4 linked regions of the Metabacillus sp. B2-18 genome follow. The protein of the gene in region 2 interacts with the protein of the main gene of each other region in a pairwise test. Links are inferred from orthologs where the notes say so. Each region holds a gene or a part of one and is shown on either strand. Other genes may lie near its edges.

Region 1 (3,011 bases), 4.8 Mb from region 2 along the record:
GGAGAAAGTGAAGCGCTTGATTATTTAATTACAAAATACCGAAATTTTGTCCGGGCGAAAGCAAGATCATATTTTCTAATCGGTGCTGACCGGGAAGATATTATCCAAGAGGGAATGATTGGTTTATACAAAGCCATTCGTGACTTCAAGGAGGACAAGCTCACTTCTTTTAAAGCATTTGCCGAGCTATGTATTACCAGGCAAATCATTACCGCAATAAAAACTGCAACTCGTCAAAAGCATATTCCGCTGAATTCCTATGTTTCTTTAGACAAGCCAATATATGATGAAGAGTCTGATCGAACACTTATGGACGTTATTACAGGTGCAAAAGTGATGGACCCTGAGGAACTCATTATCAATCAAGAAGAATTTGATGATATTGAGGTGAAGATGGGGGAGTTACTAAGTGATCTTGAACGAAAGGTCTTAGCTTTATATTTGGACGGCAGGTCATACCATGAGATCTCCGAAGATCTAAATAGACATGTTAAATCGATTGATAACGCTCTGCAACGAGTGAAGAGAAAGTTAGAACGCTATTTAGAACTACGGGAGATTAGTTTATAATTATATACATTAGGATATGAACGTTTGTTGACGAAAAAATTCTACTGTGATACAGTTTTAAAGAATAAAACGTAGCGGTAGGTGATGACATGCGTAAAAAGATTATCCTTGCATGCACATCGTGTGGAAGTAGAAATTATACAACGATGAAAAATAGTACAAGCACAAATGATCGGTTGGATGTTAATAAATTTTGTAAAGTATGTAATTCGCATACAAACCACCGTGAAACGAAATAGTACAGCACTTATATATTTCATATAATGAAGTTTCCTTATTATCCTGGAGGTAGCACAATGCAACGTTTAATTAGTTTTTTCCGAGATGTTACTCGTGAAATGAAAAAAGTCAGCTGGCCTAAAGGTAAAGAGCTTACAAAGTACACAATAACAGTTGTATCAACTGTTACATTTGTGGCAGTGTTCTTTGCGGTTGTTGACTTAGGTATTTCTTCTTTAATTCGTTTGTTTTTTGAATAACAAATGGAAAATCGTGCTATAATAGAAAATATTAAACTTTGTCTGCAAAACCCGTTAAACGGGTTTTTTCATTGTATAAAAAAGTAATAATATAAGCAGATGCTATCGTTTGTTGATCAACCTATTGTGGGGAGGGAAGGACAAGTAGTCCTGAAACTATGGAAAAGAATTGGTATGTAGTACACACCTATTCAGGTTATGAGAATAAAGTTAAGGCCAACCTTGAAAAACGTGTGGAATCGATGGGAATGGAAGACAAGATCTTCCGCGTGGTTGTACCTGAAGAGGAAGAAACAGATATTAAGGATGGTAAGAAGAAAGTAGTTAAAAAGAAGGTCTTCCCAGGTTATGTGCTAGTTGAGATCGTCATGACGGATGATTCATGGTATGTTGTGCGAAACACACCTGGAGTAACTGGGTTCGTAGGCTCTGCAGGTCATGGGTCTAAACCAACTCCACTATTACCTGATGAAGTGAATTTTATTTTGAAACGCATGGGTATGGATGAGCGTCGTGTTGAAATTGATTATGAATTAAAAGAAACTGTTAAAGTAACAGAAGGTCCTTTTGCTAATTTCACAGGTTCCATCGAAGAAATCGATCAAGATAAAAATAAACTTAAAGTTCTTGTGAATATGTTCGGCCGTGAAACACCAGTAGAACTAGATTTTTCTCAAGTAACGAAATTATAATGTAAAAAAACTTGAAATCAATTTCGAAAAGTGGTAATATTTCATAGGTCAGTATGTCTCGAGACTTGAGATATTATTTTGATCAGAAATTTCTATTTCTGAAAGTATAAGGGTAGGTAAACTCAATTAATGAGTTGCTCTAATTATGACCATTCGAAACGCGAGTGGCTAGATGAGTGGGAGGGTAATAAACCCCATTACCACATCACGGACTTAAGGAGGTGTGTCTCGTGGCTAAAAAAGTAATTAAAATTGTAAAATTGCAAATTCCTGCAGCTAAAGCTAATCCAGCTCCACCAGTTGGTCCTGCATTAGGTCAAGCTGGTGTTAATATCATGGGATTCTGTAAAGAGTTCAACGCTCGTACGGCTGAACAAGCTGGATTAATCATTCCAGTTGAAATCACAGTATTCGAGGATCGTTCATTTACATTTATTACGAAAACTCCTCCTGCTGCTGTATTACTTAAGAAAGCAGCTGGAATTGAGTCTGGTTCTGGTGAACCAAACCGTAATAAAGTAGCGACTGTTAAGCGTGACAAGGTACGTGAAATCGCTGAAACAAAAATGCCTGACTTAAACGCAGCTAGTGTTGAGTCAGCAATGCGTATGGTAGAAGGTACTGCACGTAGCATGGGTATCGTTATCGAAGACTAATTTCTATTAGTCGAGTTGTGTTAGGGGGTTGCGAGTTTGCTTAAAAACAAGTTCGCAACCTTTATTCGTGGGAGGTTATTCCGCTAAAACCACTAAGGAGGAAACAAAAATGGCTAAAAAAGGTAAAAAGTTTTTAGAAGCTGCTAAATTAGTAGATCGTTCAAATTTCTACTCTGTACAAGAAGCAGTAGAACTAGTTAAAAAGACTAGCATCGCAAAATTTGATGCAACTGTAGAAGTTGCTTTCCGTTTAGGCGTAGACCCTAAGAAAGCTGACCAACAAATCCGTGGAGCAGTAGTACTTCCAAATGGTACTGGTAAAACTCAACGTGTATTAGTATTTGCTAAAGGTGAAAAAGCGAAAGAAGCTGAAGCAGCAGGTGCTGATTATGTTGGTGATGCAGACTACATCAACAAAATCCAACAAGGTTGGTTTGAGTTTGACGTAATCGTTGCAACTCCAGACATGATGGGTGAAGTTGGTAAATTAGGACGTGTATTAGGACCAAAAGGTTTAATGCCAAACCCTAAAACTGGAACAGTTACATTTGATGTAACAAAAGCTGTTAATGAAATCAAAGCTGGTAAAGTTGAATACCGTCTTGATAAAGCTG
Region 2 (2,913 bases):
GGCTTTCCAACAGACTTGCAACAGCCATTTACTTCTTTCCTTACAAAAGCAACTGGAACAAGTATGGTAACAGACACCATTTATTCTGCACGCTTTAAACATATTGATGAACTTAGAAGAATGGGTGCAACTATTAAAGTTGAAGGCAGATCAGCAATCGTCTCGGGCCCTACTAAGCTTCAAGGAGCAAAAGTAAAAGCAAGTGACCTGCGCGCAGGGGCTGCCTTAGTCTGCGCAGGCTTAATGGCAGATGGAATAACGGAGATAACAGGTTTAGAGCATATTGATCGAGGGTACAGTCAGTTAGAAGAAAAACTAACAGGCCTTGGAGCAACAATTTGGCGTGAAAAATTAACAGAAAAAGAAATTGAACAACTTCAAAATTCGTAATAAGTTGTAAAATATGATCGTCAAGGATAAGGAACACCTTTGTCCTTGACGATCATACTTTCTTTGTAATTGCTCTATTTTTAATGGAAAATCCCAAAAATGATTGATTAAATCTAAAAAATAGGGTAAAAATAAAGAGTGCTGCATTGAATGAATAACTACAAAATCTACTTCAAGCTCACCTTCATTTCCTTCTCTATCCTAAAGTGATATGTTTATTCTTCTTTTACAACATAGAGCAAATCATCTTCATCCTAATTTGCTACTAGACAAGTTCTCACATATGAAATGAGTTTGAATGATGATCGTTTGAAAGTATGATGTATTGAAAATTGAAAAAGAGTGGTGTTTTTATGAATCAGGTTTCAATTTCTTCATTGGAACATATGAAATTGAAAGAATTATACGAGCTTGCACGTCACTATAAAGTGTCTTACTATAGCAAGCTAACGAAAAAAGAATTAATTTTTGCGATTTTAAAAGCAAATGCAGAGCAAGAAGATTTACTGTTTATGGAAGGTGTTTTGGAAATTATTCAGTCTGAAGGATTTGGTTTCTTAAGACCGATTAATTACTCACCAAGCTCAGAGGATATTTATATCTCAGCATCCCAAATCAGACGCTTTGACTTACGTAATGGAGACAAAGTTTCAGGTAAAGTTCGACCTCCTAAAGAAAACGAACGCTATTACGGGTTACTTCATGTAGAAGCGGTAAACGGTGAAGACCCTGAAACAGCCAAGGAACGTGTTCACTTCCCAGCACTAACTCCTCTATACCCAGATAGACAAATATATCTTGAAACAAAACCTAATCACCTATCTACAAGAATTATGGACCTTATTGCACCAGTTGGATTCGGGCAACGTGGTTTAATTGTGGCACCACCTAAAGCAGGTAAAACAATGCTTTTAAAGGAAATTGCCAACAGCATCACAACAAACAACCCTGAAGCAGAGCTAATCGTCCTGTTAATCGATGAAAGACCTGAGGAAGTAACTGACATCGAACGTTCAGTAGCTGGTGATGTTGTAAGCTCTACATTTGATGAGGTTCCAGAAAATCATATTAAAGTGGCCGAGCTTGTTCTTGAAAGAGCTATGCGCCTAGTTGAGCATAAAAAAGACGTGATCATCTTAATGGACAGCATCACACGTCTAGCTCGTGCTTATAACTTAGTCATCCCGCCAAGTGGCCGTACATTATCAGGTGGTATCGACCCAGCGGCATTCCACCGTCCAAAACGCTTCTTCGGTGCAGCTCGTAATATTGAAGAAGGCGGAAGCTTAACCATTTTAGCTACAGCTTTAGTTGATACAGGCTCCCGTATGGATGACGTAATTTACGAAGAATTCAAAGGTACTGGTAACATGGAGCTTCACCTTGATCGTTCTCTTGCAGAAAAACGTATCTTCCCAGCAATCGATATTCGTCGTTCTGGAACAAGAAAAGAAGAGCTTCTTATTCCTAAAGAACACCTTGAAAAACTATGGGCGATCCGTAAATCTATGACAGACACTCCTGATTTTGTTGAAAAGTTCCTAAGAAAACTTCGTCAATCAAAATCAAACGAGGAATTCTTTAGTAACTTAGATGAAGAAATGAAAAAGGCACGAACTCGGTAAATAATCAAAATAGTAATATTTAACTTCAGCTTGATTTTAGTTTAAGCACTTGTTATAATTTCATCATGTGCTTTTCTAGGAAACAGCTTGTCAGTTGGACGAGTGAGAGCCTAGATATATAACTCTGTTTCGAAAGACTCAGGGCGGAAGGAGATGAAAAGAATGAAATCAGCAATTCATCCAAACTATAATACAGTTATGGTGACATGTGCATGTGGTAACGAATTCGAAACTGGATCTACTAACAAAGAGATCAAAGTTGAGGTTTGTTCTGAGTGCCATCCATTCTACACTGGACGTCAAAAATTTGCAGATGCAGGTGGACGTGTAGATAAATTCAACAAAAAATACGGCCTTAAGTCACAACAACAATAATAAGGCTTTTTCCAAACAGGCAGGACATTTTGGCTCTTGCCTGTTTTTTCACGCCCACTTTTACAATTTTCACACTAAAATTTGGTTATCCTACATATATTGGTAGGGTTTTTGAACGTTGATACCATGTATAATACATGTCATAATAGATGATCACTTTACCAGGAATCGGTTGTCCGAGTAAACTCGGGGCAACGAAGGGAGAGGCCGTTTCAATGTATGTAATGAAGCAAAGTGGATGGCTTGAAATCATTTGCGGAAGCATGTTCTCAGGCAAATCAGAGGAGCTCATTCGTCGCGTAAGACGAGCTCAATTTGCAAAACAAGAAGTAAAAGTATTTAAACCTGTAATCGACAATCGATACAGCGAAGAAAGTGTTGTTTCCCATAACGGAACAGCCATCATATGCAAACCACTCGCTGCATCAGTTGAGATTTTTGAATATATAACAGAAAAAACAGACGTCATCGCAGTCGATGAAGTCCAATTCTTCGATGAACAAATTGTTGACGTCCTAACTCT
Region 3 (3,012 bases), 1.4 Mb from region 2 along the record:
CACTGGACAACGGGGCGTCTTTATACGATACTCCAGGAATCATTAATCACCACCAAATGGCTCATTATGTTGATAAACGCGACTTAAAGCTATTAAGTCCTAAAAAGGAAATCAAGCCTAAAGTGTTTCAATTAAATGAAAGTCAAACATTGTATTTTGGTGGGTTGGCTCGCCTAGATTATGTATCAGGTGGAAGAGAAGCGTTGGTTTGCTATATTCCAAATGAATTAACAATTCATCGAACAAAGCTAGAAAATGCAGATTCTTTGTATGAAAAGCACGCAGGGGAATTATTAACACCACCAAGAAAAGAAGAGGTTGAAGCATTTCCAAAACTAATTCCTCATGAATTTTCAATTAGTGAGGGGAAAACAGATGTAGTCTTTTCAGGCTTGGGGTGGGTGACTGTTAATAACCCTGGTAAAAAAATCGTTGCTTATGCCCCAAAGGGAGTTAATGTTACGTTAAGAAAATCATTAATTTAATCGGGGAGAGATAATAGATATGGGGAAGCTATACGGTTTAATTGGATGCCCGGTTGAACATTCAATGTCACCAGCTATTCATAATGACGCGTTTCAAGAAAATAACTTAGATGGTCATTATCATGCGTTTCATGTTGAGCCAGACCGTCTAGAAGAAGCTGTTCAAGCCTTGAAAACCCTTGATATTAGGGGGGTTAATGTAACAATTCCACATAAAATATCGATTATTCCTTATTTAGATGAACTTGATGAAACAGCAAAAATTGCAGGGGCAGTTAATACAGTTGTTAATGAAAATGGAAAATTGATTGGTCATAATACAGATGGTAATGGATATGTTCAGTCATTGAAAGAAGTTATTAAAAAGCCCCTGTCAGAAAATAAAGTACTAATTATTGGTGCAGGTGGTGCAGCTCGAGGAATATACCTCACACTTACACATTCTGGATCTCAACATGTTGATGTATGTAATCGAACGATTCTAAAAGCTGAGGAATTAATAAAAGAATGTCCTTTTTTAAATACAAGCAAAGCTTTATCATTAGAAGAGGCTGAGAAAACGTTACAAGCGTATGACATTATTATTCAAACCACAGCTGTAGGGCTACATCCAAATGTGGATCAAAAACCAATCTCATTAAATAATGCCAAAAATTCTGCGGTAGTTAGTGACATTATTTATAACCCAATTCAGACTGCTCTTTTAAAAGAGGCGAAATCTCTTGGGTTAACAGTCCATACAGGGGTTGGGATGTTTATTCATCAAGCAGCCCTTGCGTTTGAGCTATGGACAGGAAAATCTCCATCAATTGAAAAAATGTCAGCAATTGTTCATAACAAACTAGGAGGTACATCATGCTAACAGGTAAGCAAAAAAGATTTTTACGTTCAGAAGCCCATCATTTAAACCCGATTTTTCAAGTGGGTAAAGGTGGCGTAAATGATAATATGATTAAACAATTAACAGATGCACTAGAAGCACGTGAGTTATTTAAAGTATCTGTTCTTCAAAACTGTGAAGAAGATAAAAACACAGTTGCTGAGCAGATTGTAGAAGGTACAGGAGCTGAACTTGTACAAATCATCGGTAATACGATTGTTTTGTATAAAGAATCTAAAGAGAATAAACAAATCCGTTTACCAAATTAATCAATGGGGGGATGGGGAATGAAAAAGAAAATAGGAATACTAGGTGGAACATTTGATCCACCGCATTTTGGCCACCTATTAATTGCAAGTGAAGTATTACAAGCTTTGCAATTATCGGAAATATGGTTTATTCCTAACCAAATTCCTCCTCATAAACAAACTGAGCATTTTACTGAAAGTCAACATCGGTTTAATATGCTTAAACTTGCTATTAAAGATAATCAACAATTTGAAGTCAATACAATTGAATTAGAACGAGATGGTCCATCTTATACATATGATACATTAAGGTTACTACTTGAAGAATTTCCTGAATATGATTTTTATTTTATTATAGGTGCAGATATGATTGAGTATTTACCAAAATGGCACCAAATAGATGAGATTATTAAATTGGTTACTTTTGTTGGTGTGAAAAGAGCTGGATTTAAGACAAGCTCTATATATCCGGTAACTGAGGTGGAAATTCCTCAATTTGAGGTTTCTTCAACTATGATAAGAAAACGTTTAAGAATACACGGAAATACTGATTATCTTCTGCCGGAGAATGTGAAAAGATATATAGAGGAGAATCATTTATATGGAACGTGAAAAAGCCTTAAAAATTGTTGCTGAGCAATTAACAGAGCACCGCTATGTTCATACACTGGGTGTCATGGAGACAGCTATTTCCTTGGCTGAATTGTATGGGGGAGATGTCAAAAAGGCAGAAACAGCAGCTATTTTTCACGATTATGCTAAGTTCAGACCAAAAAAAGAAATGAAAAGAATTATTGAAGAACAAGAAATGCCCCAAAAATTGTTAGAACATAATAGTGAGCTTTGGCATGCTCCTGTTGGTGCCTATCTTGTGAAAAAAGAAGTAGGGATTAAGGATAAAGAGGTTTTAAGAGCAATTAAATACCACACATCAGGCCGTCCTGATATGACATTGCTTGAAAAAATCATTTATGTGGCAGACTATATAGAGCCAGGCAGACAATTTCCCGGTGTGGAGGAAGTAAGAGAGCTAGCTAAGACAAGCTTAGATCAAGCATTAATCAAATCTTTACAAAATACGATTGTATTCTTACTTAAAAAAAATCAAGCCATTTACCCAGATACGATTAAAACATATAATTCTTTAATTTTAAAAGGAGGAAAATCAAGTTAATGACAGGTAGAGATATTTTAACAACAGTAGCAAAAGCAGCAGACAGTAAGCGTGCAGAGGACATTATTGCACTTAACATGAATGGAATTTCCCTTATAGCCGATTATTTCTTTATTTGCCACGGAAACTCTGATAAACAGGTACAAGCTATCGCAAGAGAAATAAAAGAACAGGCTGAAGAGAAGGGTTTGAATGTAAAACGACTTGAAGGCTTCGATGAAGCTC
Region 4 (2,812 bases), 2.8 Mb from region 2 along the record:
AGAAACCTCTGAAAATAATAATATTATGTAAACAAGAATACTTCGTAATTTAAAGTCTTATATAATATTGTTGTTTACATTGTTTAAAACATTGTGCAAAAATAAATACTAATAGAATGTTTACAATTATATTAAAAAGGTAACAATAATCTGGTGTTCATATCATACACATGATAAGATGATGAACGTAGAATCTATTTGATGTGAAAGAGTGGTTGTTTTTGAATAGAAAGAAAATCGTCGTCATCATTGGTCCAACAGCAGTTGGAAAAACGAAGCTTAGCATTGACCTCGCCCACCGATTAAATGGTGAAATTATTAGTGGGGATTCAATGCAAATTTATAAAGGCATGGACATTGGAACAGCCAAAATAAATGTAGATGAGATGGAGGGTATCCCTCATCATCTTATAGATATTAAAAATCCAGATGACGATTTTTCAGTAGCTGAATTTCAAGGAAAAGTCAGACCCTTAATTGATGACATTACTATAGCAAACAAAATGCCAATGATTGTTGGAGGGACAGGCTTATACATACAATCTGTTTTATATGATTATCAGTTTACTGAATCTCCATCAGATCCTGAATTTAGGAAGAAGCTTGAAGAAGACCTAAAAGTTAATGGTGAACATGCCATACATCAATTATTAGTTGATGTTGATCCGGAGTCTGCTATTAAAATCCATCCAAATAATACAAGAAGAGTTATTAGAGCCTTAGAAATTTTTCATTGTACCGGTGTGACGATGGCAGAGCATCTGAAACAACAGGAAAGCCAACTTTTGTATGATGTAGCCTTAGTTGGTTTAACAATGGACAGAGATATTCTATATGCCAGGATTAACGAACGTGTTGATTCTATGATCAAACAAGGACTCATTGAGGAAGTTAAGCAGCTGTATGATATTGGCATACGTGATACACAGGCAATAAAAGCAATAGGCTACAAAGAAATTTATGATTACCTTGATGGTTTAACAACACTTGAAGATGCAATAATCCAATTAAAGCAGAATTCAAGAAGATATGCTAAACGTCAGTTAACATGGTTTCGAAATAAAATGGATGTTAAATGGTTTAATATGACCCCACCTATAAATCATGAACAAAAGGTGGATGAAATTTTTACATACATAGCAGGAAAGCTGAAACTTTAATCGAATTAAAAGGTATAGATAAAAGAGGAGGACGAAACATGAAGCAATCAATTAATATTCAAGATCAATTTCTTAATCAACTTCGTAAGGATGGAACTTTTGTAACTGTTTTTTTATTAAATGGATTCCAATTAAGGGGCCTTGTTAAGGGCTTTGATAACTTTACAGTATTGTTAGAAACAGAGGGTAAGCAACAGCTTATTTACAAACATGCTATCTCAACATTTTCACCACAAAAAAACATACAAATAGAACTAGAGCAATAAAAGTAAGGGAGTTGATGAAAAAACATCAACTCCCTTTATTTTTTGAAATTTATCATTTAAATAGATCTCAAGGTTTTATTTTATGGAAAACTGAATATAGATAAAGGAATGGATATTTCTTGGGAAAGCGCAGAAACCAACAAAATTCCTCTTTTTTTGCGTTTGCCATTTGGACAATTTCATTCCATAGTCAAATTTTTAAAAAGCTCACGTATACTAAGTAACAGATAGTGAGGTGAAGGTCTTTGGAACGTGATCAAGCATTCACATATAAAACAAATGGACAAATAAATATAATTTTAAACAATCAATCAAAAGAAAAAGTGGAAGTCAGCTCCTCTTCATATGACTTGAAAATTCCTAAGGTAGAGGTCAAGCACGCGATTTTAAAGGAAATTGAGGAAGAAATGGGCTCACTTGTCGGGATGAATGAAATGAAGAGAATGATAAAAGAAATTTACGCTTGGATTTTTATAAATAAAAAGCGTGAAGAACAGGGGTTAAAAGTAGGAAAGCAAGCACTTCACATGATGTTTAAAGGAAATCCTGGTACAGGAAAAACAACTGTTGCAAGATTAGTTGGAAAACTTTTTTTTCAAATGAATGTTTTATCAAAAGGACATCTTATTGAAGCAGAAAGGGCAGATCTCGTTGGAGAATATATTGGGCATACTGCACAAAAAACTCGTGATTTAATTAAGAAAGCACTTGGTGGGATATTATTTATTGATGAAGCCTATTCTCTTGCAAGAGGAGGAGAAAAAGACTTTGGTAAGGAAGCAATTGATACATTGGTCAAACATATGGAAGATAAGCAACATGATTTTGTATTAATATTAGCCGGATACCCACGTGAAATGGAAAACTTTTTGTCTTTAAACCCAGGACTTTTATCAAGGTTTCCACTTGTTGTAGATTTTCCTGATTATTCTGTGGACGACTTAATGGATATTTCGGAACTTATGATGTCAGAACGAGAATACCGATTTCACCAAGATGCAGAGATCAAACTCAAAGAACATTTAATGGCTGTTAAAACGGAAACACATCCATCAAAGTTTAGTAACGGTCGCTATGTTCGGAACATAATTGAAAAGTCTATCCGTTCTCAAGCGATGAGGTTATTACTAACGGACAGATATAATCGAGAAGATCTTCTAACAATAAAAAGCCAAGATTTGGTATTAAATGAACATAAAAGTAATTGAAGTTAAAGTTGTTTTTTATTGAGACGACTTTCAAGACATTGCCCCCATTTTAATTAATTGGGGGCTTTTGTTCTTATTAATATTTTTTAGAGGCGCTAGCCGTTCTTTTTTTATATTTTTATCATACATCATATATCAGGTTATTATTTGCACTGTCTGTTCAATTTCGGGACAGTTT

What was found.
Region 1: the proteins of rho (region 2) and nusG interact in binary tests that used the Escherichia coli proteins (3 or more experiments, as listed by UniProt). The link is inferred for Metabacillus sp. B2-18 from one-to-one orthologs.
Region 3: the proteins of rho (region 2) and yhbY interact in binary tests that used the Escherichia coli proteins (3 or more experiments, as listed by UniProt). The link is inferred for Metabacillus sp. B2-18 from one-to-one orthologs.
Region 4: the proteins of rho (region 2) and hfq interact in binary tests that used the Escherichia coli proteins (3 or more experiments, as listed by UniProt). The link is inferred for Metabacillus sp. B2-18 from one-to-one orthologs.

Annotation. Positions count from the first base shown.
Region 1 is NZ_CP088245.1:122,485-125,495, forward strand. What follows is about bases 48-2,974. They hold nusG (transcription termination/antitermination protein NusG), read left to right. Parts: upstream 48-1,207; coding sequence 1,208-1,741; downstream 1,742-2,974. Other genes in these bases: sigH (RNA polymerase sporulation sigma factor SigH), read left to right, coding at 48-570; rpmG (50S ribosomal protein L33), read left to right, coding at 660-809; secE (preprotein translocase subunit SecE), read left to right, coding at 867-1,049; rplK (50S ribosomal protein L11), read left to right, coding at 1,972-2,397; rplA (50S ribosomal protein L1), read left to right, coding at 2,507-2,974. In the rest of the region: more of sigH, read left to right, coding at 1-47; more of rplA, read left to right, coding at 2,975-3,011. UniProt on the Escherichia coli protein: Part of the processive rRNA transcription and antitermination complex (rrnTAC). The complex forms an RNA-chaperone ring around the RNA exit tunnel of RNA polymerase (RNAP).
Region 2 is NZ_CP088245.1:4,873,457-4,876,369, reverse strand. What follows is about bases 51-2,879. They hold rho (transcription termination factor Rho), read left to right. Parts: upstream 51-743; coding sequence 744-2,015; downstream 2,016-2,879. Other genes in these bases: LPC09_RS24375 (thymidine kinase), read left to right, coding at 2,606-2,879; rpmE (50S ribosomal protein L31), read left to right, coding at 2,178-2,390; LPC09_RS24390 (UDP-N-acetylglucosamine 1-carboxyvinyltransferase), read left to right, coding at 51-390. In the rest of the region: more of LPC09_RS24390, read left to right, coding at 1-50; more of LPC09_RS24375, read left to right, coding at 2,880-2,913. UniProt on the Escherichia coli protein: Facilitates transcription termination by a mechanism that involves Rho binding to the nascent RNA, activation of Rho's RNA-dependent ATPase activity, and release of the mRNA from the DNA template.
Region 3 is NZ_CP088245.1:3,503,049-3,506,060, reverse strand. Bases 60-2,987 are described here. They hold yhbY (ribosome assembly RNA-binding protein YhbY), read left to right. Parts: upstream 60-1,340; coding sequence 1,341-1,634; downstream 1,635-2,987. Other genes in these bases: rsfS (ribosome silencing factor), read left to right, coding at 2,787-2,987; yqeK (bis(5'-nucleosyl)-tetraphosphatase (symmetrical) YqeK), read left to right, coding at 2,215-2,787; LPC09_RS17860 (nicotinate-nucleotide adenylyltransferase), read left to right, coding at 1,653-2,225; aroE (shikimate dehydrogenase), read left to right, coding at 505-1,347; yqeH (ribosome biogenesis GTPase YqeH), read left to right, coding at 60-485. Also shown: more of yqeH, read left to right, coding at 1-59; more of rsfS, read left to right, coding at 2,988-3,012.
Region 4 is NZ_CP088245.1:2,066,595-2,069,406, forward strand. What follows is about bases 64-2,812. They hold hfq (RNA chaperone Hfq), read left to right. Parts: upstream 64-1,198; coding sequence 1,199-1,426; downstream 1,427-2,812. Other genes in these bases: miaA (tRNA (adenosine(37)-N6)-dimethylallyltransferase MiaA), read left to right, coding at 222-1,160; spoVK (stage V sporulation protein K), read left to right, coding at 1,672-2,634. UniProt on the Escherichia coli protein: RNA chaperone that binds small regulatory RNA (sRNAs) and mRNAs to facilitate mRNA translational regulation in response to envelope stress, environmental stress and changes in metabolite concentrations.